2 regions of the Pseudoalteromonas sp. 1181_04 genome follow, and region 1 is predicted to be linked to the other one. Evidence: predicted binding sites of a transcription regulator. Region 1 holds the regulator's gene; the other holds the start of a gene.
What was found. The regulator NrdR, encoded in region 1, represses ribonucleotide reductase genes. The targets are predictions, from matches to a motif close to AAACACNANATNTNGTGTTT.
Positions count from the first base shown of each region.

Region 1 (11,788 bases):
GTGGATATCAGCCTGACTGGTAGCGACTTACGCGTTGCAGAAAAATCTAATGATGCAATTCTGGTATTTAGCAATATCTTTAATGGCGTCAGTGGTGACATTAGTCCAGATAGCGTCACCGCAACGATTAAGCCAGAGTCAATAACCGCAACAGTGATGCATAATGATATGCCTGATGTATCTGACAGTTATATGACTAATATGCCATTGATGGGTATTGCTGTAAGTAGTAATCCAAGCGCGGCAGGCCCTACAACAGGACAAATTTCACGTCTAAATGCACAGTTAACAAGTGAAATTGGCAGTTATAATGCAAGTCAAACAATCGAAAGTGTTGCCTTTGATAAAGCCGGTAACAGCTATGCGAGCTTTGATAACAGCACAACCTCTGTAGGTGGAATTGTTATTTCCAATAAAGTCGCGATGCACCGTGATGGCGAGGTATTTACACTAAGCCAAGATTCTATCATCAGCGGCAGTAATACCGGCCTAATCTCGCCAAAAGGTATTGATGTAGCATCAGACAGTGGGATGATTTTTGTCGCTGAAAACAATGCCACAACACCGGGAATATTAATATTCTCAACATGTACTACGGGTGATGTAACGCCCCTTTTGACGCTCACAGCAAGCGGTGGTGCACGTCCATGGGATGTTGACTATGATGTCACTACTGATAGAGCATTTGTGGCATTAACCAATGGGACTATTGCTGTTTTTGATGAAGTTAAAAGCAAGCTAATGGCGGGTATGAGCACTGTAACCGGGGAAGATCGCTTAATTACACCCGCAACAGCAGGAGTCGCATTCCCAGCCCCTACCAATATACATGGCATTGATTACGATCCACTAAGTGACTCATTAATTGTCTCAGATGTAGGCAGTGCCGCTGACGCCACTGATGGTAAATTGTTTGTATTAAATAATGCAGGAACCGGATCAGGTTTGAACAATGTCAGTGTCAATATCGCCGGACCTGCAACCATGCTCGGTAATCCTGTCGATATTATGTTTACCGGCAATCATTTATACGTAGCCGAAAAATCAAATGGCTTAGTCATGCGGTTTGATAATATTCTCAATAGCCCCAGCGGTGATATTGCAGCCAGCGTAAGCTACTCATTCACAGCTCCTGAGTCTGTTGCTATTTTACCAAGCTGGCTAAATCGCTAACCATCAAGGACAGTCAAATTAACTGCCTTTAGTTGGCCTCCCAATGCCTTAACTTTTCGAGTTAAGGCATTTCTTATCTTTAACTAACAGCAGTCTTAGAATAAGCAAACGCATAATTAGCCAATTAGCGCATCCACACTTTGATATCTGCTAAACCATTAGCTTGTAATACACTCAGTTGTTGCTCAACATTGTTGGTTTGCTCAAACTCAAAGGCATCTAATTGTTCATCAAAGGTGATGTTTGCAACACCATCGCCACCGCGCTTTTTAACTTGATGTAGCGCGATATCCGCTAAGTTGACAGAGGTTTCCCAACCAATAACCTGACCACCTAATAATGGTAATGGGTAAAATGAAAAGCCAATCGATGCAGTCAAGTTTATACTGTCACCACTGGGCAACTTAAATGTGTGATCAGCAATTACTTTACACAGCTGCGCAACATAACTATCGATTGCAGTGCGTTTAAAGTCACGTAGCAGTAACAAGAATTCATCACCACTCCAACGGGCAACATAATCAGATCCTTGGGTACGAGAGTTAAGCAATGCAGCCATTTGCTGCAAACAACTATCACCACCAATCGGTCCATAAGCGTCATTAATGCGGCTAAAATTATCAAAATTAATGATTAGCAACACCAAGGATTTTCCCTGCGCTTGTAATGATTGTGAGTTACGCTGAAAGTGCTCTATATCTTTTGGTAGTTGATCAAATAAGAAGCGACGACTTCTCAGCCCAGTAAGCTCATCTGAGTGACTCATAAGCTTTAGCTGTGAGTTAACTTGATTTAGCTTATCATTAGCTTGTCGCAGCTCCCCGGTGCGCTCCGTGATCAGACTTTCAAGCGCGGTTTGCTTACGACGCTCTTGCTTTCTAAATACCCAAAACACTAAATAAAATAATAAAATAAAACTACCAGTGATCAACAACCGAAAATAAATTGTTTCATCAAACCGTCTTGGTACCACAAATGAATATTCCGTACGTTGCGCCTTCTGCCAGCCTTCACCTTGTCGTTTAGCCTCAAGTTGAAACAAAAATGCACCAGGCGGTAAATTGGTATAAATAGCTTCACGACGGGTATTAGCATAACGCCAATCGCTGTCTAAACCAGTTAAACGATAGCGAAACTCAATACTGGTCGGTGCATAATAGTCTATCGCTGTATATTTAAGGGTGATATCACGTTCATCGATTTCTAATTCAGGATTACGCCCTAATGCAGCTGTTGCAAGTTTACGTATCCCAGTATTTAAACTCTCAACCTTTGGCTGTAATGGTTTAACGCCAAACAGCTCAATATCCTTAGGGATCTCCACGACCCCCTGTAGGCTCGGATACCACATTGAATTACCTAACTCCGCCACAGCGTCATGGCCAAGGCCGGTACAACACTGGCTGGCCTTACCGTCAAGTTGACGATCGTATGACGAAATAACCTGCTCTACTTTTAAGCTTTCAATATCGGTACTAAACTGTTCAACCGGCATTCGGTAGACACCTTTCATGGTACTAACCCATATGCGCTTGAGCTTTTCATCATAACGTAAACTAAAAATAGAACCGTAAGGTAAGCCATTGGTAGCATCTAACTGACGCCAATGCCCTTGTGTGCTTCGATAAAATAAACCATCATTTAATGAGCCGATTAATATACCAACTCCATCAATGTTTAAGATGCTTGTAACATAAGCACCTTCAAGACTCGTTTGATCGCCAATTTTTTCAATACCACGATCGGTAAAGTAGTAAGCGCCTTTGCTAGTGCCAATTAAACCAAAATTAGCTTCATCAACGACATAAGTAATAAACTTACTGCCTAAAAATGCGTTATAAGCAAATGGGGTTAAACCACCGTAACTAAGCCGATACATACCCCGGCCAGTACCAAGCCAAAAGCCTCCTTTGCTGGAGCGACTAATCGCAAACACCGGGTTATCTTTTAAAGCGCGTCCAGGGACAGTGAACAAGGTGTTGTTTTCATAAATATACACACCACGTCCAGTGGCGATATATAAACGTGAGCCATCAAACTGTAAATCATGCACGGCTGCACGTCCGTATTGATTACTTGGGATTTGATTGATAAAGTTTTTATCTAAATCAAAGTAGCCTACACCACTGCGGTTAGCGACCCACAATCTCCCATCGGGCGCTTGGCTAATGGCCATAACCGCTTCGGTCATTTGTGATATAGCTGAGTGACGTTCTATTCGGCCTTCGTGCGCAAGCCATAATCCTTCACTAAAACTCGCAAGCCAAATATTATTATCATTATCGCGATATAAATCAGCAAACCAAATACTTTGGTCAAGTTGGCTCGGTTCAACCCATTGCCAATCGCCGGAGTTGTCTCGAAACAGTAAGCGCCCATAGGTCGAAATCCACAGTGCTCCATTTGAGTCACTCATAAATTTATAAACCGCTGAGTTATTCGCATTGGGCAGTGGAAAGGGCCTTAACTCGTCATCTAAATCTAAAAAGTAAGCACCGAGCTCTGACGCTAAATATAAGTTGCCTTCCAGCCATGCTAAATCGTGAATAATCGTTTGTGCTAAACGCTCAGGTATAGATACCTTAGCAGTTAGTTCTAAGCGTAATTTTGCAAAATCAGAGGAGGAATTAGTTAACCGTAGCAAGTATCGTTCATTCACCAGCCAGATCCCTTCTGGCGATAATGCCAGCTGACTGACAGTACCAACAATCTGCTTTACTGAACTGGCACTCATTACAGGGACTAGTAAGTCATGCACTGCGCTGACATTGATCTGATTGCGAGATACAAAGTACAGGCCATTCGCTGCTATCCAAATACTGCCTTTCGCATCTTCGATAACATCGCGTACAGGGCCTTTTACACTAAACTCTTGCGCTGCCATAGTGGTGGGATCGATGACCACAATACCATCTTTAGTACCAATCCATAAATAGCCTTCGCTATCGACTAGTAATTTATTAATGCCGTTACTGGGTAAGAAATTACTATTTAAGGTGTTGTAATTAGTGAATGTATTGCCATCAAAGCGACTGAGGCCAAACTGAGTTCCCAGCCACATATAGCCTTGCTTATCTTGCACGACACTTTTAAGTGACTGCGATGGTAAGCCATTTTGCATATTCCATTGTTTTACAACATAGTCGGTAATTGACGCCTTACTTGGCATACTGCAGAACAGCACAATAATAACCAATAAAAATCGCATCATAACGTCAATACCTCGTTGCAAAACTAAGGTTAAAAGGGCAAATAACCCATTTTAAACAATGCCTGAACACAAATTAAAGAAAATATACCAGCTAAAACATCATCCGCCATAATACCTACACCACCATGAACCCGCTTATCAAGAAAGCGAATAGGACCTGGTTTAGCGATATCAAAAAAACGAAATAACAAAAAACCCACTAACAAAGACTGCCAACTTAATGCAGCTCCGATCATGGTAATGTAAAATCCGGCAACTTCATCCCATACAATCGCGGGATGATCATGTACTCCCAGATCATCAGCGGTTTTGCCACATGCCCATATACCAAAAATACTAATAACTACCGCAAATACAATTTGTAACCACAGCGGGAAATACATAGTAGTAAAAATAAACGGTAGCGCAGCAAAGGTACCAAACGTACCCGGCGCTTTAGGCGCTAACCCTAAACCAAAGCCCAAACCAAAAAATTGATGAGGGCGCTTTAAATTAAATAATGCAGGTTTATTCAAACCGACTCCTTGGTGAAGTGTTCAAAACCAGCATCATCATATGCTAATTTTTCGCCATCGAGCATCAGCTCAACCTCGCCTTCACCACTTTTTATTTGTCCAATGCAGGCTGCATCTACACCATACTGGCGCAATTTCATTTCCAGCATACTTTTATTGCTATCAGGTACCGTAAATAACAACTCATAGTCATCGCCATAATTGAGGATAAACGGCAGTTGTTGATCTCGTTCTAAAGTAGCACGCAATGCATCCGAGGTTGGTATTTTATTCACATCAATACAAGCGCTAACTTGCGACAGAGCTAAAATATGCCCAAGATCTGCCAATAGACCATCTGAGATATCAATCGCTGATGATGCTAAACCGCGTAATACTTGCCCCGCAGCAACACGCGGAGTTGGGTAATCAAATCGTTGATTAACGTACCTTAAGTGCTCTGGAGCAATCTTAATCTCTTGCTTACGAGCTTCAATCGCAAGCCCGGCATCACCTAGCGGCCCTGTAACATAAACCCAGTCACCTACTTTAGCACCGCTTCGGCGCAGTGCTTTACCTGCAGGCACTGTACCTTTAGCACAAATAGTAATTGTTAACGGCCCTTGCGTGGTATCGCCACCAATGATTTGCACATTAAAATACTCTGCGATTTCATGCATGCCTTCGGTGAATTCTTCCAGCCACTCAACATCAATATTTGGCAACGTTAAAGCAACCGAAACCCACGTAGGCTCAGCCCCCATAGCAGCTAAATCACTTAAGTTTACGGCCAGGGCACGATGGCCTAATGCACGCGGATCGATGTCATCAAAAAAGTGTACGCCTGCTACCAGTGTATCGGTGGTAATCGCTAACTGACAATTTTCAGGAACAGTAACCAATGCACAATCGTCACCAATCCCTAAATTAACATCGCGACGAATTATGCCACGACCTTTAAAGTAGCGATTTATTAATTCAAATTCCTTCATACACAAAAAAGCCGGCCTATGCCGGCTCTCCTTTTACGGTCGCATTACTTACGTAAATGCTTTACCGCTTTATCAAGTACACCATTAACAAATTTATGGCTGTCTTCAGCGCCAAATATCTTAGCAAGCTCAATACCTTCGTTGATAGCAACTTTATAAGGTACATCTTCACGGAATTTCAGCTCATAGCTGCTTAAACGTAAAATAGCGCGTTCAACTTGGTCTAACTCGTTAAATGGACGAGTTAAATGTGGCGATACTGCTTCGTCTAGTTGCTTATGATTTATAGCAACACCACGCGAAAGATCTTTAAAGTATTCAACATCAATTTTAGTCACATCGTTTTCGATCAACATTTGTTGTTCGATATCGGCAATGGCATTGCCACTTAATTGCCAAGAATAAACGGCTTGAAGTGCTAAGATACGTGCTTTACGTCTTGCTGCTGGTTTCACAAAAATTCCTTAAACTTAAATTTTATCTAACACATTAACCATTTCAAGTGCGCCTAAAGCAGCTTCGCCGCCTTTGTTGCCCATTTTAGTGCCAGCGCGTTCAATCGCTTGCTCAATGCTTTCAGTGGTTAATACGCCAAATGCAATCGGGATATCATACTCAAGCGACACTTGCGCTAAGCCTTTATTTGATTCGCCAGCGACAAGATCAAAATGTGGTGTACCACCTCTGATCACAACGCCTAAAGCGATGATTGCATCATACTCTTTTTTTGCTGCAACGCGTTTCGCCGCTAAAGGTAATTCTACCGCACCTGGTACATAAACTACGGTAATATCATCATCAGATACACCACCAGTACGTTTTAATTCATCAACAGCACCAGCTAATAGGCTGCTACCAATAAAGTCATTAAAACGAGAAATAACGATAGCGAATTTCTTGCCAGGAGCGTATTTATTACCTTCAATAATTTTCATTCGATAACCCTAAAAAATAAGTTCAAGCGGTTGCGATTGCGCAAAAATTGCTGCGCATCATACCATATAAATAAAATAATAGCCTAGTTTAAGCGTTGTGCTTATTGTGGCTCTACGTAGTCAACCACTTCTAAGTGAAAGCCCGATAACGCATGGTACTTTTTAGGCAAGCTCATCAAACGCATTTTTTCAATGCCCAAGTCAGCTAAAATTTGTGACCCTACGCCTACGGTGCGTGAAGTACCTTGGAATTTACGATGCGCGACCGTCTCACCAGCATCTTCTGCAGCAAACGCTTTGACTGTCGCTTCTAGTTCTTCGGTGCATTCTTGCTTACCTAGAATAACTAACACACCTTGATGCTTTGCAATATAAGCCATGGCATCTGACAAGCCCCAGCTTCTATCGGCACTGCGATCAGATAACAAAATATCATTGAAGGTACTTTTTAAATGAACCCGTACTAAGGTTGGTTCATTCGTTTTAACCTCACCATTTAACAGCGCATAATGTAACTGGCCGTCAATGGTATCTTTATAAGTAACTAAATCAAACTCACCATGTACGGTTGGCAACTTACATTTTGCCACTTGCTCAATGGTGGTTTCATTCATGTTACGGTATTCAATTAAATCAGCAATAGTGCCAATTTTGATATTATGTTGCTCAGCAAATACTTCTAAATCAGGACGACGCGCCATGGTGCCATCAGCATTAAGAATTTCCACAATTACTGATGAAGGCTCTAAACCGGCTAAGCGGGCTAAATCACAACCGGCTTCAGTGTGACCGGCACGCGTTAATACGCCACCTGGTTGTGCCATAATAGGAAAGATATGCCCAGGTTGAACGATATCACTTGGTACAGCACCTTTGGCAATCGCAGCTTGCACAGTACGAGCGCGATCTGCAGCAGAAATTCCCGTAGTCACACCTTTCGATGCTTCAATCGACATCGTAAAGTTAGTCGAAAATGCCGCACCATTGTTTTTTACCATTAATGGTAAATCAAGTTGCTCACAGCGCTCTTGAGTCATTGTTAGGCAAATTAAGCCGCGACCATGAGTGGCCATAAAATTGATCGCTTCAGCACTAATGTGCTCGGCTGCGATAATTAAATCGCCTTCATTTTCTCTGTCTTCATCATCCATTAAAATAACCATTTTACCGGCTTTAATGTCATCAATAATTTCTTGTGCGCTGTGTAAATTCATAATCTGCTCGTGTAAGTTGTGGAGTGCGTTTATTTAATAAAACCGGCTTGGGCGAGTAAACTCATCGAAATATCTGAACTAGCTGGCTGCTCTGCCCCTTTGATCAAACGCTCTAAATAACGCGCGATTTGATCTACTTCTAAGTTCACTTGCGTGCCTACTTTAAAATCAGCAATAGTTGTTTGCTCACTAGTGTGCGGCACAATTGTCAGTTTAAATTTATTATCTGCTACTGCATTTACTGTTAGGCTAATACCATCAATGCATACCGAGCCTTTATAAGGAATATATTTCATTAGTTCTACATCGGTGCTTAACCAGTACTCAACGGCACGCGCATTAGGCGTAATTGCGGTAATAGTCGCGATGCCATCAACATGCCCTGAAACTAAGTGACCACCTAAACGAGATACTGGCTGCATGGCTTTCTCAAGGTTTACAGTTTGCCCTTGTTTATAGTGAGCAAATCCCGTTAAACTGATCGTCTCATTTGATAAGTCAGCGCTAAATCCATCACTGTGCTTGGCCACAACCGTTAAGCAAACCCCATTAGTTGCAATGCTATCGCCTAAATTTACATCGGCCATATCAAGGTTATTACTTTTAATGCGGATAGCTAAATCGCCTTGCTTTTGTTGTAACTCGCTAATAGTGCCCGTCGCTTCGATGATCCCAGTAAACATAGTGGTTACTCTTTAGTTATTTGGTTTAGATGAGGCTTTGCGTGGTGTCGCCGTGATACGAATATCGTCACCGATACACACACTCTCATTAATTGATAAATTAACAACGTCCTGCATACTTGTCAGCTCTGTAAAGTTTAGTAAGCTTTTGCCGTCATTCCCTAACAACTTCGGCGCCAGATAAACAATATATTCATCAATTAAATTACATTCAGTCATTTGGCCCGCTAAGGTTGCCCCTGCCTCTAACCAAATATGATTAAACTGTTGCTGCGCTAGAAGTTTCATGGCAGCCACTAAATCAACTTTATTATTTTTTTCTGGTACTACAATATGGCTTACGTAATGAGGCCATTGCTGTGATTTATCAAGTTCAGTGGTAAGAATAATTACTTCACTGGCAATGCTAAATAATGCTAGCTCAGGTGTTAAACGATTTTGTGAATCAATAATAATACGTACAGGTTGGCGTACAGGTAATTGCGTTGGTAACGGCTCTGGCAGCTCTTCAACACGAACATTGAGTTTTGCATTATCAACTAATACTGTGTCCGCACCGGTTAAAATAGCGCAGCTTTGTGCGCGCTGTAGTTGCACATCTTGGCGAGCCTTAGGGCCCGTTATCCATTTACTTTGACCGTTTTTAAGTGCCGTTTTACCATCAAGGCTTGCGGCCATTTTGCAGGTAATAAATGGCATACCTTGCTCCATGCGCTTTAAAAAGCCACGGTTTAACAGCCTTGCTTGTTGTTCTAACAAACCTGACGCAACCTCAATGCCCGCGTCCGCTAAAATAGCTAAACCTTTACCGGCTACCTGCGGGTTTGGATCAACCATAGCAGCAATTACTTTTACCACGCCAGCAGCTTTTAAACCTTCGGCACACGGCGGTGTGCGACCAAAATGGCTACAAGGTTCAAGCGTGACATAAGCAGTTGCGCCAAAGGCTTGGCTACCCGCCATTGCTAATGCATTCACTTCAGCATGGCCTTGGCCGGCAACTTGATGAAAACCTTCACCAACAATAACGTCATTTTTTACTAATACACAGCCAACATTTGGGTTTGGGGTGGTAGTAAAGCGTCCTTGTTTGGCAAGCTCAATCGCTCGGGTCATATAAAAGAAATCTTGTTCGCTAAACTGATATTGGTTCATATCACTCTCCCAAACGGGCAATTTCTTCACCAAATTCACGAATATCTTCGAATGAACGGTATACCGATGCAAATCTGACGTAAGCGACTTTATCAAGTTTTTTCAACGCTTCCATAATGCATTCGCCAATCAGGTGACTGGAAATCTCACGCTCGCCGGTGGCACGTAATTGCGATTTAATAATATTGACCACTTCATCAACTTGCTCGGTACTGACGGGGCGTTTTTCTAATGCACGATGTAGACCATTAAGGAGTTTATCTTCATTGAAAGGTTCACGGCTACCGTCTTGTTTGATCACCCGAGGCATTACAAGCTCTGCACCTTCAAAGGTAGTAAAGCGTTCATGACATTCATTGCATTCACGGCGTCGCCTTACTTGGTGGCCACCTCCCACTAAACGCGAGTCAATCACTTTGGTATCTTTTGCGGTGCAAAATGGACAATGCATAGGTATCAGCTTCCGTTAAAAACAAAAAAGGCCGCTTTTAGGCGGCCTTTATAATAGCAAAAAACTAGGCTATTGTGATCTAAATTACTGTTTGTAACTCAATTAAGCGTAAACAGGTAATTTTTTACAGATTGCTTTAACTTTCTCTTTTACTTGTGCTTGTACTGACTCATCGTTGATGTTGTCTAGTACGTCACAGATCCAGCCAGCAAGCTCTTTAGACTCAGCTTCTTTAAAACCACGGCGTGTGATTGCCGGTGAACCAATACGTAAACCAGACGTTACAAACGGTGAACGTGGGTCATTTGGTACTGAGTTTTTATTTACGGTGATATTAGCATTACCTAAAGCCGCATCTGCGTCTTTACCAGTGATGTCTTTATCAATTAGATCAAGTAAGAACAAGTGGTTTTCTGTTTTATCAGATACGATCTTATAACCGCGCTCTTGCATTACTGCAACCATAGCTTTAGCATTTTTCACAACTTGAGTTTGGTATACTTTAAACTCTGGTTGTAGTGCTTCTTTAAATGCCACTGCTTTGGCAGCGATAATGTGACATAAAGGACCACCTTGGCCACCAGGGAATACTGCACTGTTAAGCTTTTTATAAATAGCTTCGTCGCCACAAGCAGAAATAATCAAACCACCACGTGGGCCGGCTAATGTCTTATGCGTAGTTGTAGTAACAACATGTGCATGTGGTACTGGGCTTGGGTAAACACCAGCAGCAATAAGGCCTGCAACGTGAGCCATATCAACAAACAAGTAAGCGCCTACTTTGTCAGCGATTTCACGGAATTTAGCCCAATCAACAATACCTGAGTATGCTGAGAAACCACCGATGATCATTTTTGGTTTGTGCTCAAGTGCAAGTGCTTCAACTTGTGCGTAATCAATCTCGCCAGTCGCTTCGTCAAGTCCGTATTGGATTGCGTTATAAAGCTTACCAGAGAAGCTTACATGTGAACCATGCGTTAAGTGACCACCATGAGCTAAGCTCATACCTAACACTGTATCGCCAGCATCTAATAAAGCTAAGAACACAGCAGCATTTGCTTGTGAACCTGCGTGAGGCTGAACGTTAGCATAATCTGAGCCAAACAATTCGTTTGCACGGTCAATCGCTAGTTGTTCAACCACGTCAACATGCTCACAACCACCGTAGTAACGCTTGCCCGGATAACCTTCAGCATATTTGTTTGTTAGCTGTGAACCCTGCGCTTCTAGTACGCGTGGGCTACAGTAGTTCTCAGATGCGATAAGCTCGATGTGTTCTTCTTGGCGAGCAGTCTCTTTAGTGATTGCTTCAAATAACTCTGGATCGAAATCCGAAATATTCATGCTACGTTCTAACATGGGGGCTCCTAGGGCAACGTGTATGGTATTTTGAAGGCTGAATTATACGCTGAAAACGTCAATTTGCCTATGGTGTAAAGATGAACATATTTAAACAGGGATTGAATTTAATTCACAGTGT
Region 1 covers NZ_VXCS01000003.1:11,791-23,578, forward strand. The annotation lists gene FW757_RS02785 (hypothetical protein) at 1-1,173, shown strand, start outside; gene FW757_RS02790 (ligand-binding sensor domain-containing diguanylate cyclase) at 1,298-4,384, opposite strand; gene FW757_RS02795 (phosphatidylglycerophosphatase A family protein) at 4,414-4,899, opposite strand; gene thiL (thiamine-phosphate kinase) at 4,896-5,870, opposite strand; gene nusB (transcription antitermination factor NusB) at 5,915-6,325, opposite strand; gene ribH (6,7-dimethyl-8-ribityllumazine synthase) at 6,341-6,805, opposite strand; gene ribBA (bifunctional 3,4-dihydroxy-2-butanone-4-phosphate synthase/GTP cyclohydrolase II) at 6,907-8,019, opposite strand; gene FW757_RS02820 (riboflavin synthase) at 8,049-8,702, opposite strand; gene ribD (bifunctional diaminohydroxyphosphoribosylaminopyrimidine deaminase/5-amino-6-(5-phosphoribosylamino)uracil reductase RibD) at 8,715-9,857, opposite strand; gene nrdR (transcriptional regulator NrdR) at 9,859-10,308, opposite strand; gene glyA (serine hydroxymethyltransferase) at 10,411-11,667, opposite strand.

Region 2 (11,788 bases), on a different contig from region 1:
TTATTTTCTTCATACTCACGTACTGGCAAGATAGCCGTAATACGTTCGTCTGCTTCAAGCGGCAATAAGTTTACAATTGGCTTACCACGGGCTGCACGACTGGCAAGTGGTAATTGATACACTTTAAGCCAATATAAGCGACCTGCCGTTGAGAAACATAAAATAGTATCGTGAGTATTAGCAACTAGTAGACGTTCAATGAAATCTTCATCTTTCATCTTGGTTGCTGATTTACCTTTACCACCACGGCGCTGTGCTTCGTAATCAGACAATGGCTGATACTTCACATACCCTTCGTGAGATAGGGTTACTACTACGTCTTCTTCTGTGATCAAGTCTTCAAGACTAATATCATGAGCCGCTGCATTAATTTCAGTACGACGTTCGTCGCCGTATTGCTCTTTAATTTCAACTAACTCATCGCGGATAACTTCCATTAAACGCTCAGGATTAGCAAGAATATATAAAAGCTCGGCAATTAAATCTAATAACGTTTGGTATTCGCTTAGAATCTTTTCATGTTCAAGACCAGTAAGCTTGTGTAAGCGTAAATCTAGAATTGCTTGGGCTTGTTGCTCAGAAATATAATACTGACCATCACGAATGCCTAAGTCATCCGCTAACCAATCTGGACGGGCAACATTTGCTTCACCGGCTTTTTCAAGCATGGCTTTTACATTACCTAATTCCCACGGGCGGCTAGCAAGTGCTACTTTAGCTTCAGCTGGCGTTGGTGAGTTACGAATAAGCTCGATAATTGGGTCAATGTTAGCAAGTGCAATTGCTAAGCCTTCAAGCATGTGTGCACGATCGCGGGCTTTACGTAGGTCAAATACCGTACGACGAGTCACTACTTCACGGCGGTGAATGATGAATTCTTCAAGCATTTCTTTTAAGTTGAAACACTTAGGCTGGTTATTGATCAACGCAACCATGTTCATACCAAACACAGTTTGTAACTGAGTTTGCGCATACAGGTTGTTTAAGATCACTTCGCCTACGTCACCACGTTTGATCTCGATAACGATACGCATACCGTCTTTATCTGATTCATCACGTAATGCACTAATGCCTTCAATCTTCTTATCTTTAACAAGCTCAGCAATCTTTTCAATTAAGCGGGCTTTATTTACTTGATAAGGGATCTCGTGAACGATGATCGTTTCACGATGGGTTTTTTCGTCAACTTCAATTTCCGCACGTGCACGCATGTACACTTTGCCACGGCCAGTTAAATAGGCTTGTTCAATGCCTTTTTTACCGTTGATAATTGCCGCAGTTGGAAAATCTGGGCCCGGAATATAATCCATTAGTTCATGAATGGTTAATTCAGGGTTTTGAATAAGTGCTAAACAGCCATTCACAACTTCAGTTAAGTTATGAGGAGGAATGTTCGTCGCCATACCTACCGCAATACCCGATGAACCGTTCACTAATAAGTTAGGAACTTTGGTCGGTAATACGTCAGGAATTTGCTCTGTACCATCATAGTTAGGTACAAAATCAACAGTCTCTTTTTCAAGATCAGCCAAAAGCTCATGAGACATTTTCGCCATACGGACTTCGGTATAACGCATTGCTGCTGCTGAGTCACCATCAACTGAACCAAAGTTACCTTGGCCGTCAACTAACATATAACGTAAAGAGAATGGCTGGGCCATACGTACGATTGTGTCATACACCGCACTGTCGCCATGGGGATGGTATTTACCAATTACATCACCAACCACACGGGCTGATTTTTTGTAAGGCTTATTCCAATCATTATTAAGCTCGTTCATAGCAAACAAAACGCGGCGGTGAACAGGTTTTAAACCATCACGTACGTCTGGTAGTGCTCGTCCTACTATTACGCTCATTGCGTAATCTAAATAGGAGTTTTTTAACTCGTCTTCAATATTGACTGGCAGAATTTCATTGGCGAAATCAGTCATTTGATATCACATTCCTTCAGTATTGACCCACGAAAGTGCCACATATGGGCGCTTGCGGGGATTTAGTTATTATTACCAAGTCATGCTACCACAATTTATTTAGATTTACAGGCGCTAAATCTTTGCGATTTATTAATTTACCCCTATATAATGGCCTGAGATTGACGAGGAAGTTTTTTATGACCGAACATCAAAATGTAGATAGTGCAGAAATTGCAAAGTTTGAAGCCATCGCTGAGCGTTGGTGGGATCGTGAAGGCGAATTTAAACCCCTTCATGAAATTAATCCATTAAGATTAGATTTTATTGCCGACAAGGCCAAAGGCTTATTCGACAAAGAAACACTCGATGTCGGCTGTGGTGGCGGTATATTGAGTGAAAGTATGGCGCGAATGGGCGCACATGTGACTGGTATTGATATGGGTCAAGAGCCGTTAACCGTTGCGAAACTGCACAGTTTAGAAACCGGTGTAAACGTTGACTATATAAAAATACCTGCCGAACAGTATGCCAGCGAACACCCTGCCCGCTTTGATACTATTACTTGTATGGAAATGTTAGAGCATGTGCCAGACCCTGCATCTATCATTCATGCAGTAGCAGAATTAGCGAAACCTGGTGCTGATGTATTTTTCTCTACATTAAACAAAACCCCAAAAGCATATTTGTACGCAATTATCGGGGCAGAAAAATTATTGAAGATGGTGCCTGATGGAACCCATGATCACAAAAAGTTTATCAAACCAGCACAACTCATTGCATGGGCAGAACAAGCAGGCCTCAAAGTACGTGCTAGTGCGGGATTGAGTTATAACCCTTTATCAAAGCAGTACAGCTTAAATACCGATGTAAGCGTTAATTATATTCTGCATTTTGAGAAACTAGCGTAATGGCTGGTTTTAACACAGCAACCCCCGCAATTGATTACGACGCCTTTATTTTTGATTTAGACGGTACATTACTCGATACCGCAGATGATTTAGGGGCTGCGCTAAATTACGTACTCGCTGATCATAACCAACCATTAGTAACCGCTGATATATATCGTCCTGCAGCTTCTAACGGTGCAATGGCGCTGCTTGCAGCTGGATTTGGTCAGCAATGGCACGATCACCCAAATCAAGCTGACTTACGCCAGCAGCTATTAACGGCCTACGCAGATAATATTGCCACCCATAGTCAATGCTTTACTGGAATTGCACAATTATTGATCGCGCTTGATCAACAACAGATCAAATGGGGGATCATGACTAATAAACCTGAGTTTTTGACTATTCCATTAGTTGCTGCAATTGCTGAACTCAAAGATGCACAGGCAATTGTCAGTGGTGACACCCTCGATATCGCTAAACCATCTCCTTTACCTTTACTGCATACAGCCCAACTGTTAGATGTTGATCCGAGTCGTTGTTTGTATATCGGTGATGCGCAGCGTGACATAATTGCAGCCAAGGCTGCAAACATGCACAGCGCTGCTGCGTTGTGGGGCTACATCCCTAGTGAAGCTGAAGCATTGAGTTGGCAAGCCGATTTTAATTGGCAATCACCTATTGATGCATTTAACCATATATAGTGCCATGTTAAATTTTAACCACTACATATTGTGATCGTGTTACTTTTTGCACATTGTTTGTTGATAAAAAAAGCAGCCAAAATTTATTTTTAAAATGCGTAAATTTAATCGATCATCAGTTGATTTTTATAAATTTCATTTTAATCAGATGGTCAAAGGTTAATGGCTACTAACACAAGCGTGTTATCCCAACGTTATCCACAATTAGGGGCGTTTATGCCCCTTGCAAATGATCGCATACCACACTATCTTGTGATCTAGAATTTGATGAACACCAGATGTTGTGGCTAAATGTTATTCAATTAAATTCGCGCTAATACAGTTTTATTGCAATAAAAAATTTATTTTAAGAAAAATGTGTCACTAAAAAATATTATATCCCAAGGAATACAGGCAAAACTATGAACCAACAGCTATCTGTAAGCAAACGTGACGGCCGTAAAGAGTCACTTGATTTAGATAAGATCCATCGCGTTATTGCTTGGGCCGCCGAAGGTCTAAATAATGTGTCTGTCTCACAAGTTGAGCTGAAATCGCACATCCAGTTTTATGATGGTATTCGTACTGAAGACATCCATGAAACCATCATCAAAGCGGCCGCTGATCAGATCTCTAAAGAGTCGCCTGATTATCAATATTTATCAGCCCGCTTAGCTGTATTCCATTTGCGTAAAAAAGCCTATGGTCAATTTGAGCCACCGCGCTTGTATGATCATATCGTTAAGTTAGTTGAAGATAAGCGTTACGATGCACACTTACTAGCTGACTACACAGAGCAAGAAATTGATCAACTGGATGAATACCTTGATCATGGACGTGATTTAAACTTCAGCTATGCTGCTGTTAAACAGCTTGAAGGTAAATATTTAGTACAAAACCGTGTTACGGGTGAAATTTATGAAAGCGCACAGTTTTTATATATTTTAGTTGCAGCCAGCTTGTTCTCTGATTACCCAAAAGAAACGCGTTTAGACTACATAAAGCGTTTTTACGATGCAGTGTCATTGTTCAAAATTTCATTACCTACGCCTATTATGGCGGGAGTTCGTACCCCTACGCGTCAATTCAGTTCATGTGTACTGATTGAATGCGGTGACAGCCTAGATTCAATTAATGCAACCTCATCAGCGATTGTAAAATACGTATCGCAACGTGCAGGTATTGGTATTAATGCTGGTCGTATTCGCGCACTAGGTAGCCCTATTCGCAATGGTGAAGCATACCACACCGGTTGTATCCCGTTTTATAAGCACTTTCAAACGGCTGTTAAAAGTTGTTCGCAAGGTGGTGTCCGTGGTGGCGCAGCAACCCTGTTCTATCCACTTTGGCATCTAGAAGTTGAAAACTTATTAGTGCTTAAAAACAACCGTGGTGTTGATGATAACCGCGTTCGTCATTTAGATTACGGTGTACAGTTTAATAAACTAATGTACTCACGTTTGATCAAAGATGATTACATCACATTATTCAGCCCGTCTGATGTGCCTGGTTTATATGATGCATTTTTTGAAGATCAAGATGAATTTGATCGTCTTTACGTACAATATGAACAAGACGAGTCAATTCGTAAAAAACGTATTAAAGCTATTGAGCTGTTTTCAATGTTTGCACAAGAGCGTGCTAGCACTGGCCGCATCTATTTACAAAATGTTGACCACTGTAATACACACAGCCCATTCATTGCTAAAGTGGCACCAATTCGCCAATCTAACTTATGTTTAGAAATTGCATTGCCAACTAAACCACTTAACAATGTTAATGATGAAGAAGGTGAAATTGCACTGTGTACGCTGTCGGCCTTTAACTTAGGTGCGATTGAGTCACTGGATGAACTTGAAGAGCTTGCAGAACTTGCGGTACGTGCACTTGATAACTTACTGGATTTCCAAGACTACCCGGTGCCAGCAGCACATAATGCAACTATGGGCCGTCGTACACTCGGAATAGGCGTAATCAACTACGCATATTACCTTGCTAAAAATGGCAAACGTTATTCTGATGGCAGTGCCAATGCATTGACTCACAAAACATTTGAAGCAATTCAGTATTACCTAATGAAAGCCTCAAATGAACTGGCTAAAGAACGTGGTGCATGTCCTAAATTTAACGAAACAACGTATTCGCAAGGTATTATGCCAACCGATACGTACAAACGTGATTTGGATAAAATTTGTGATGAACCATTGCATTTAGATTGGGATACATTACGTGCCAATATCAAAGAGCATGGTATGCGTAACTCAACGTTATCTGCGTTGATGCCATCTGAGACATCGTCGCAAATTTCAAATGCAACGAATGGTATTGAACCACCACGTGGTCATATCAGTGTTAAAGCCAGTAAAGATGGTATTTTAAAACAAGTTGTACCTGAGTATGAACGCCTTAAAAATAACTATGAATTATTGTGGGATATCCCATCAAATAAAGGTTATTTAGAATTAGTGGGTATTATGCAAAAGTTTGTTGACCAAACAATTTCTGCCAATACTAACTACGATCCAAATAAGTTTGAAGGTGGTAAAGTACCAATGAAGGTCTTATTACAAGATTTACTGGGTGCTTACAAACTTGGCGTTAAAACCCTTTACTACCATAACACCCGTGATGGTGCATCTGATATGCAAGAAGATACACCAGAAGTGGAAGATGATGATTGTGCAGGCGGTGCGTGTAAAATCTAATCGGTAATAAATATAAATTGGAAGCGGGCTATACGCCCGCTTTGCCCTGTTCGTTTTTTGAGTGATCTTATGTCTTATACTACTTTTAGCCGAAACCATAATAACCAACTACAAGAACCGATGTTTTTCGGCCAAACCGTTAACGTATCGCGTTATGATCAACAGAAGTACCCTATTTTCGAAAAGCTAATTGAAAAACAACTATCGTTTTTTTGGCGTCCTGAAGAAGTCGATGTAAGTAAAGATCGGTTAGATTTTCAGGCCTTACCTGATCACGAAAAACATATATTTTTAAGTAACTTAAAATATCAAACCTTACTTGATAGTGTGCAAGGTCGCTCGCCTAATGTTGCGTTACTGCCAATTGTGTCGATCCCAGAACTTGAGACCTGGATTGAAACATGGGCATTTAGTGAAACAATCCATAGCCGTTCATATACACATATTATTCGTAACGTTACCCAAGCCCCTGAGCTTATTTTTGATGATATCGTTAGTAACGAAAAGATCAGTGAACGTGCTGATGCCGTAACTAAATATTACGATGAATTAATTAATAAAGTGGCTGTGTATAACTTATACGGTGAAGGTAAACATGAACTTAATGGCGAAACAGTTCATATCAGTTTATTTGAACTTAAAAAGCTTTTATACCTTGCAATGATGTCAGTGAATATCTTAGAAGCGATCCGTTTTTATGTCAGTTTTGCCTGTTCATTTGCGTTTGCAGAGCGAGAATTAATGGAAGGTAACGCTAAAATTATTAAGCTGATCGCCCGTGATGAAGCGCTTCATCTTTCTGGTACTCAGCATATTTTGAATATTATGCAGGATGGTAAAGACGATCCTGAAATGGCTATCGTAGCAGCCCAGTGTCGTGATGAAGCGATCAAGATGTTTGTTGATGCTGCTGAACAAGAAAAAGAATGGGCTGAATACCTGTTTAAAGATGGTTCAATGATTGGCTTAAACAAAGATATTTTATGCCAATACGTTGAGTACATTACTAATGCTCGTATGACTGCAGTTGGTTTACCAACACAGTTTAAAACCAGCAGTAACCCTATCCCATGGATCAATTCATGGTTAGTGTCAGACAATGTACAAGTTGCTCCACAAGAAGCGGAGATCAGCTCATACCTTGTAGGCCAAATTGACTCTCAAGTTAATGCCTCTGATTTCGGTGACTTCGATCTCTAATGACCAGCAACAAAACTGCAAAGATCCACTTTGCAGATAATAGCCAGTGTGTAGATTTTGACACTGGCTGTCATTCCCTTTTAGACTGCCTAGAACAACAGCAATATGAAATTCCTTTTCAGTGTAGAGAAGGATATTGTGGTGCCTGTAGAGCAACCCTAGTAGCAGGGCAAGTCACCTATAACGAAGAACCACTCGCCTTTGTACGTGATGGAGAAGTACTGCTGTGCTGCTGTAAACCCGATGGCAATATCACTCTCAATTTGAAGTAATTTGTTAATGCCAGTCAAACTGCTTTGTTTCATAGCAATGTATTTTATCACTGATCATTAAACTACTTTCATCTATGGTTACATCCCAATTTAAACTGCGGGTTAAATCCACCTGAATATCATCAATAAACTGCTGGTCAATCTCAATAATATGGCTATTATCAAATAACTTTAACCGTGACTGAGATTGCGTTAACCATTCACTATTGCCCGTTGTTAAAATTAATAATTCATCCACCTGCTTAGCGATCTTAACTAATTCATCAAGGTCAGGTTTATCAACACTTAACCAGGTTTTATAATGTTCATCCAACGCTTGAATTCCTACATCTGGCTGTAGTTTATCAGCAAGTTTATTAAGCACTGCATGGCTGTCATAAGATAAAATACAATAGCCTAACAGCTTTAAAACAAAATGCTCCAGTGTTTCATTTTTAGTCAACGCTGTGGTAAAAATTTCTTTGTGATTACGCTGATGACGCAGATCAGCTATGCTAAATCGTGCTTTAAAAATACGTGTTTTATCAGACATAATATTCACCAGTCTCGCCGTTACTCCTATTGAGTATAGCCCAATCTGATATAAGCACGTTTATTTTAAAAGTTATGGTATAACATTATTGATCAGCACAAATGATGGTGTTATATTATATCACAACATAATAGCAACAACGTAGTAACCATGATCCGACATTCATTAATATCAACTGCAATTATCACTGCTTTAAGCTCTTTTTCTGCTCATGCTGCGCTGGTAACTGGGCAAGTTTTTGACAATAACAAGCAACCACTCAGCTATGCCGATGTGCACGTACACGGTAAAGCACAGTCAATTAAAACTGACGAGAATGGCCGATTTAGTATTAATATTGATGCTAATAGCCAATTACATATTAGTAAAAATAATTTTGTTGATGCTAGAGTTCAAGTAACTGAAACCAGTTCTGCTCTAAATATCACGCTTGTACCTACGTCAGTTGAATCTGTCGTTGTGTATGCCTCTGCCCTGCATAAAAATAGCTTAGAGATGATTTCACCAGTGAGTGTACTCAGTGGTGATGAACTGCGCAATAAAGCAAAACCCACGTTAGGCGAAACGCTCAAAGGCCTTCCAGGTGTTAATGCCAGCTATTTTGGCCCTGTTTCATCTAGCCCTATAATCCGTGGCCTAGATGGCCCTCGCGTTAAAATCACCCAAAATGGCTTAGACAGCAGCGATGCGTCACGTATTGGCCCAGATCACGCAACATCGAATGACAGCCTAGCTGCAGAACAGATTGAAGTTTTGCGTGGCCCAGCTACGCTACTTTATGGCTCAGGCGCGATTGGTGGCGTAGTTAACGTAGTAGATAACCGCATTCCAACTGATAATATCGAGCAGTTAACTGGGGCTGTTGAATACAGCCATGACACGGTTTCAAATGCCAACACCTATGCTGCCAAGCTTGAGACGGGCCATAACAACTTTAACTTCCATTTTGACGGTACCAAACGCACTGGTGATGACTACCAAACTCCGCGTTTTAACTTACCTGAAGAAGAGCACGAAGATCATGAGGGTCATGACGAAGAAGAGCATGAAACAGCCACCTCGGTAAAAAATACCTTTATTGATAGCCAAACCGTTAACTTTGGTACCAGCTATGTAGGTGAGCATTTAACGCTAGGTGTTTCTTATGGCCGTATTGAAACCGACTACGGTATTCCAGCACATAGCCATGAACATGAACATGGCCATGATCACGAACACGAGCATGATGAAGGCGAAGAAGAAGCCGTTTATGCGCGTGTAGAACAAGATCGCTGGCAAGGTTTGATGAGCTATGCATTACACAACAACTGGATTGAAACTATTAATTTACGTCTAGGTTATACTGATTATCGCCATGCTGAAATTGAAGATGGCGCGATCGGTACTATCTTTAGTAATGAAACCACTGAAGCACGTTTAAATATTGAGCATAAGTTAGGTAATTGGCATGGTATGGCTGGTTATCATTTTAGTGACTCTGATTATGATGCCGATGGTGAAGAAGCCTTCACACCCGCTAGCAAAACGACTACTCATGCATTATTTATCCTCGAAGAAAAACAGTTTGGCGACGTGACATTAGAATTAGGTGCGCGTATTGAAGATTATAATATTGATAGTAATGTCGGTGCTGCTGCGCATGACCATGACCATGACCATGACCATGACCATGAAGATGATCATACTTATGAACATGCCAATGAAATAACGCCTTACAGTAAAAGCTTTACTAATCTGAGCGCTTCAGCAGGCGCTATTTGGCAATATACACCCGGACAAAGTATTGCGCTGAGCGTGTCACACTCTGAACGCGCACCGTTATCAGCCGAGCTATTATCAAATGGTGTCCATATTGCAACTGGCACCTATGAGCTTGGTTTAGGCTACGCGATAGAAGACGGTGAAATTCACTTCGAACCTGAAAATATCAAACAAGAAACATCAACCAATATTGATTTTGGCTTTAGACGCTTTAGTGGCGATTTTGGTTATACGGTTAACTTTTTCTATAACGACATTGCCAATTTTTACTATCAGCAGAACACGGGGTTAGTGTTTGATGAAGAGCACGGCCTTGAAGCTGCAGAGCCTGGCCACGATGATGGTATGGCTGTTTATCAATTTGTCAGTAAAGATGCGAAATTATACGGCATTGAATTTGACGCACATTATCAATTAAATTCAAATGCGATGGTAAAAGTATTTGGTGACTCAACCACTGCAAAACTTGCTGATGATGAAGGGTATTTACCGCGTATTCCGGCAAATAAGTTAGGTTCAGAATTACAGTATAATATCAGTGATTGGCAGTTCAGCTTAACTGGCACACACTACTTTGAACAACGTGATATTACGGCTTATGAAACCGCAACTGATAGCTATACACTGTTTGATGCGCAAGCAAATTACCAATTAAGTGTCGGTCCGGTAGATACACAGTTTTATATCAACGTTGATAATATTACGGATGAACTGGGTTTTGTACATAGTTCATTTATTAAAGATGAAGCGCCACTACCCGGGCGTAACTTTAGAATTGGTCTACGTGGTTATTTCTGAACTCAGTAAATAACCATAAAAAAGCCGCGCTAATAGTTATTAGCGCGGCTTTTTATTACTCAATTTCTAATTAAAGAATTTCGTGTAGCTCAACGTCAAATACCAGTGTTGAGAATGGTGCAATTGCAGCACCGGCACCACGTTCTCCATAAGCAAGCTCATGAGGAACATAGATACGCCATTTGGTGCCTTCAGGCATCATTTGTAATGCTTCAGTCCAGCCTTTGATCACGCCACCAACTGGAAACTCAGCAGGTTGACCACGCTCATAAGAGCTGTCAAATACAGTACCGTTGATAAGTGTACCGTGATAATCAACACGCACTGTTGACTCAGCAGTTGGCTTGTTGCCTTCACCTGTTGCTAGTACTTCATATTGAAGACCAGACTCAGTCACTGTGATTTCAGCACGTTTTGCATTTTCTTCTAAGAATGCAATGCCTTCAGCTGCAAGTACTTTCGCCTCTTCTTCACGACGTGCTTGGATTTCAGTGTTGATTTTTTCGAATGCAGCTTGGATCTCAGGGATCTCAACTTGGAAATCGCCGCCCACATACGCATCTTTCATGCCTGCAAATACTGAATTTAAGTTTAAACCTTCGAAAGGGTTAGCTTTAAGTTGCTCACCCATCTGTAGGCCAATACCGTAACTTGCTTTTTCAGCATCTGTAGTAAAATTATCTGACATAATATGTTTCACGTTTTGTTTATACCAAGCTTAATAACGCTGGTATCAGTTAAAAGACGCGCCTATGCTATCATAAAAAAAAGCCCTTTTGGGCTTCTTTAGAGCTAGTTTTTAGTGAGTTTTCGCTTTATTAATCGCACAGCAAAAGTCAAGATTGGCAAGCTGATTAAAATACCAGCAAGTAATGGACGACTCAGTAATGCCTGCGTACCAACTAATAACACCGGCACGACTAATAAACCGATACAACCAATAAATATTGCCGCAATTTCTGGCCAGTATTTATCATATTTAGTAATTAAATGCCCAGCTAATAGATTAAAGCCTAGGCAGTAAAGCATAGCTG
Region 2 covers NZ_VXCS01000008.1:78,083-89,870, forward strand. The annotation lists gene gyrA (DNA topoisomerase (ATP-hydrolyzing) subunit A) at 1-1,934, opposite strand, end outside; gene ubiG (bifunctional 2-polyprenyl-6-hydroxyphenol methylase/3-demethylubiquinol 3-O-methyltransferase UbiG) at 2,114-2,824, shown strand; gene FW757_RS08310 (HAD family hydrolase) at 2,824-3,507, shown strand; gene nrdA (class 1a ribonucleoside-diphosphate reductase subunit alpha) at 3,909-6,191, shown strand; gene nrdB (class Ia ribonucleoside-diphosphate reductase subunit beta) at 6,261-7,391, shown strand; gene yfaE (class I ribonucleotide reductase maintenance protein YfaE) at 7,391-7,663, shown strand; gene FW757_RS08330 (YaeQ family protein) at 7,668-8,195, opposite strand; gene FW757_RS08335 (TonB-dependent receptor) at 8,346-10,754, shown strand; gene FW757_RS08340 (FKBP-type peptidyl-prolyl cis-trans isomerase) at 10,825-11,442, opposite strand; gene FW757_RS08345 (hypothetical protein) at 11,547-11,788, opposite strand, start outside.
Region 2: a site for NrdR is predicted at 3,777-3,796, ahead of nrdA (class 1a ribonucleoside-diphosphate reductase subunit alpha). Genes of this name have one in related genera too.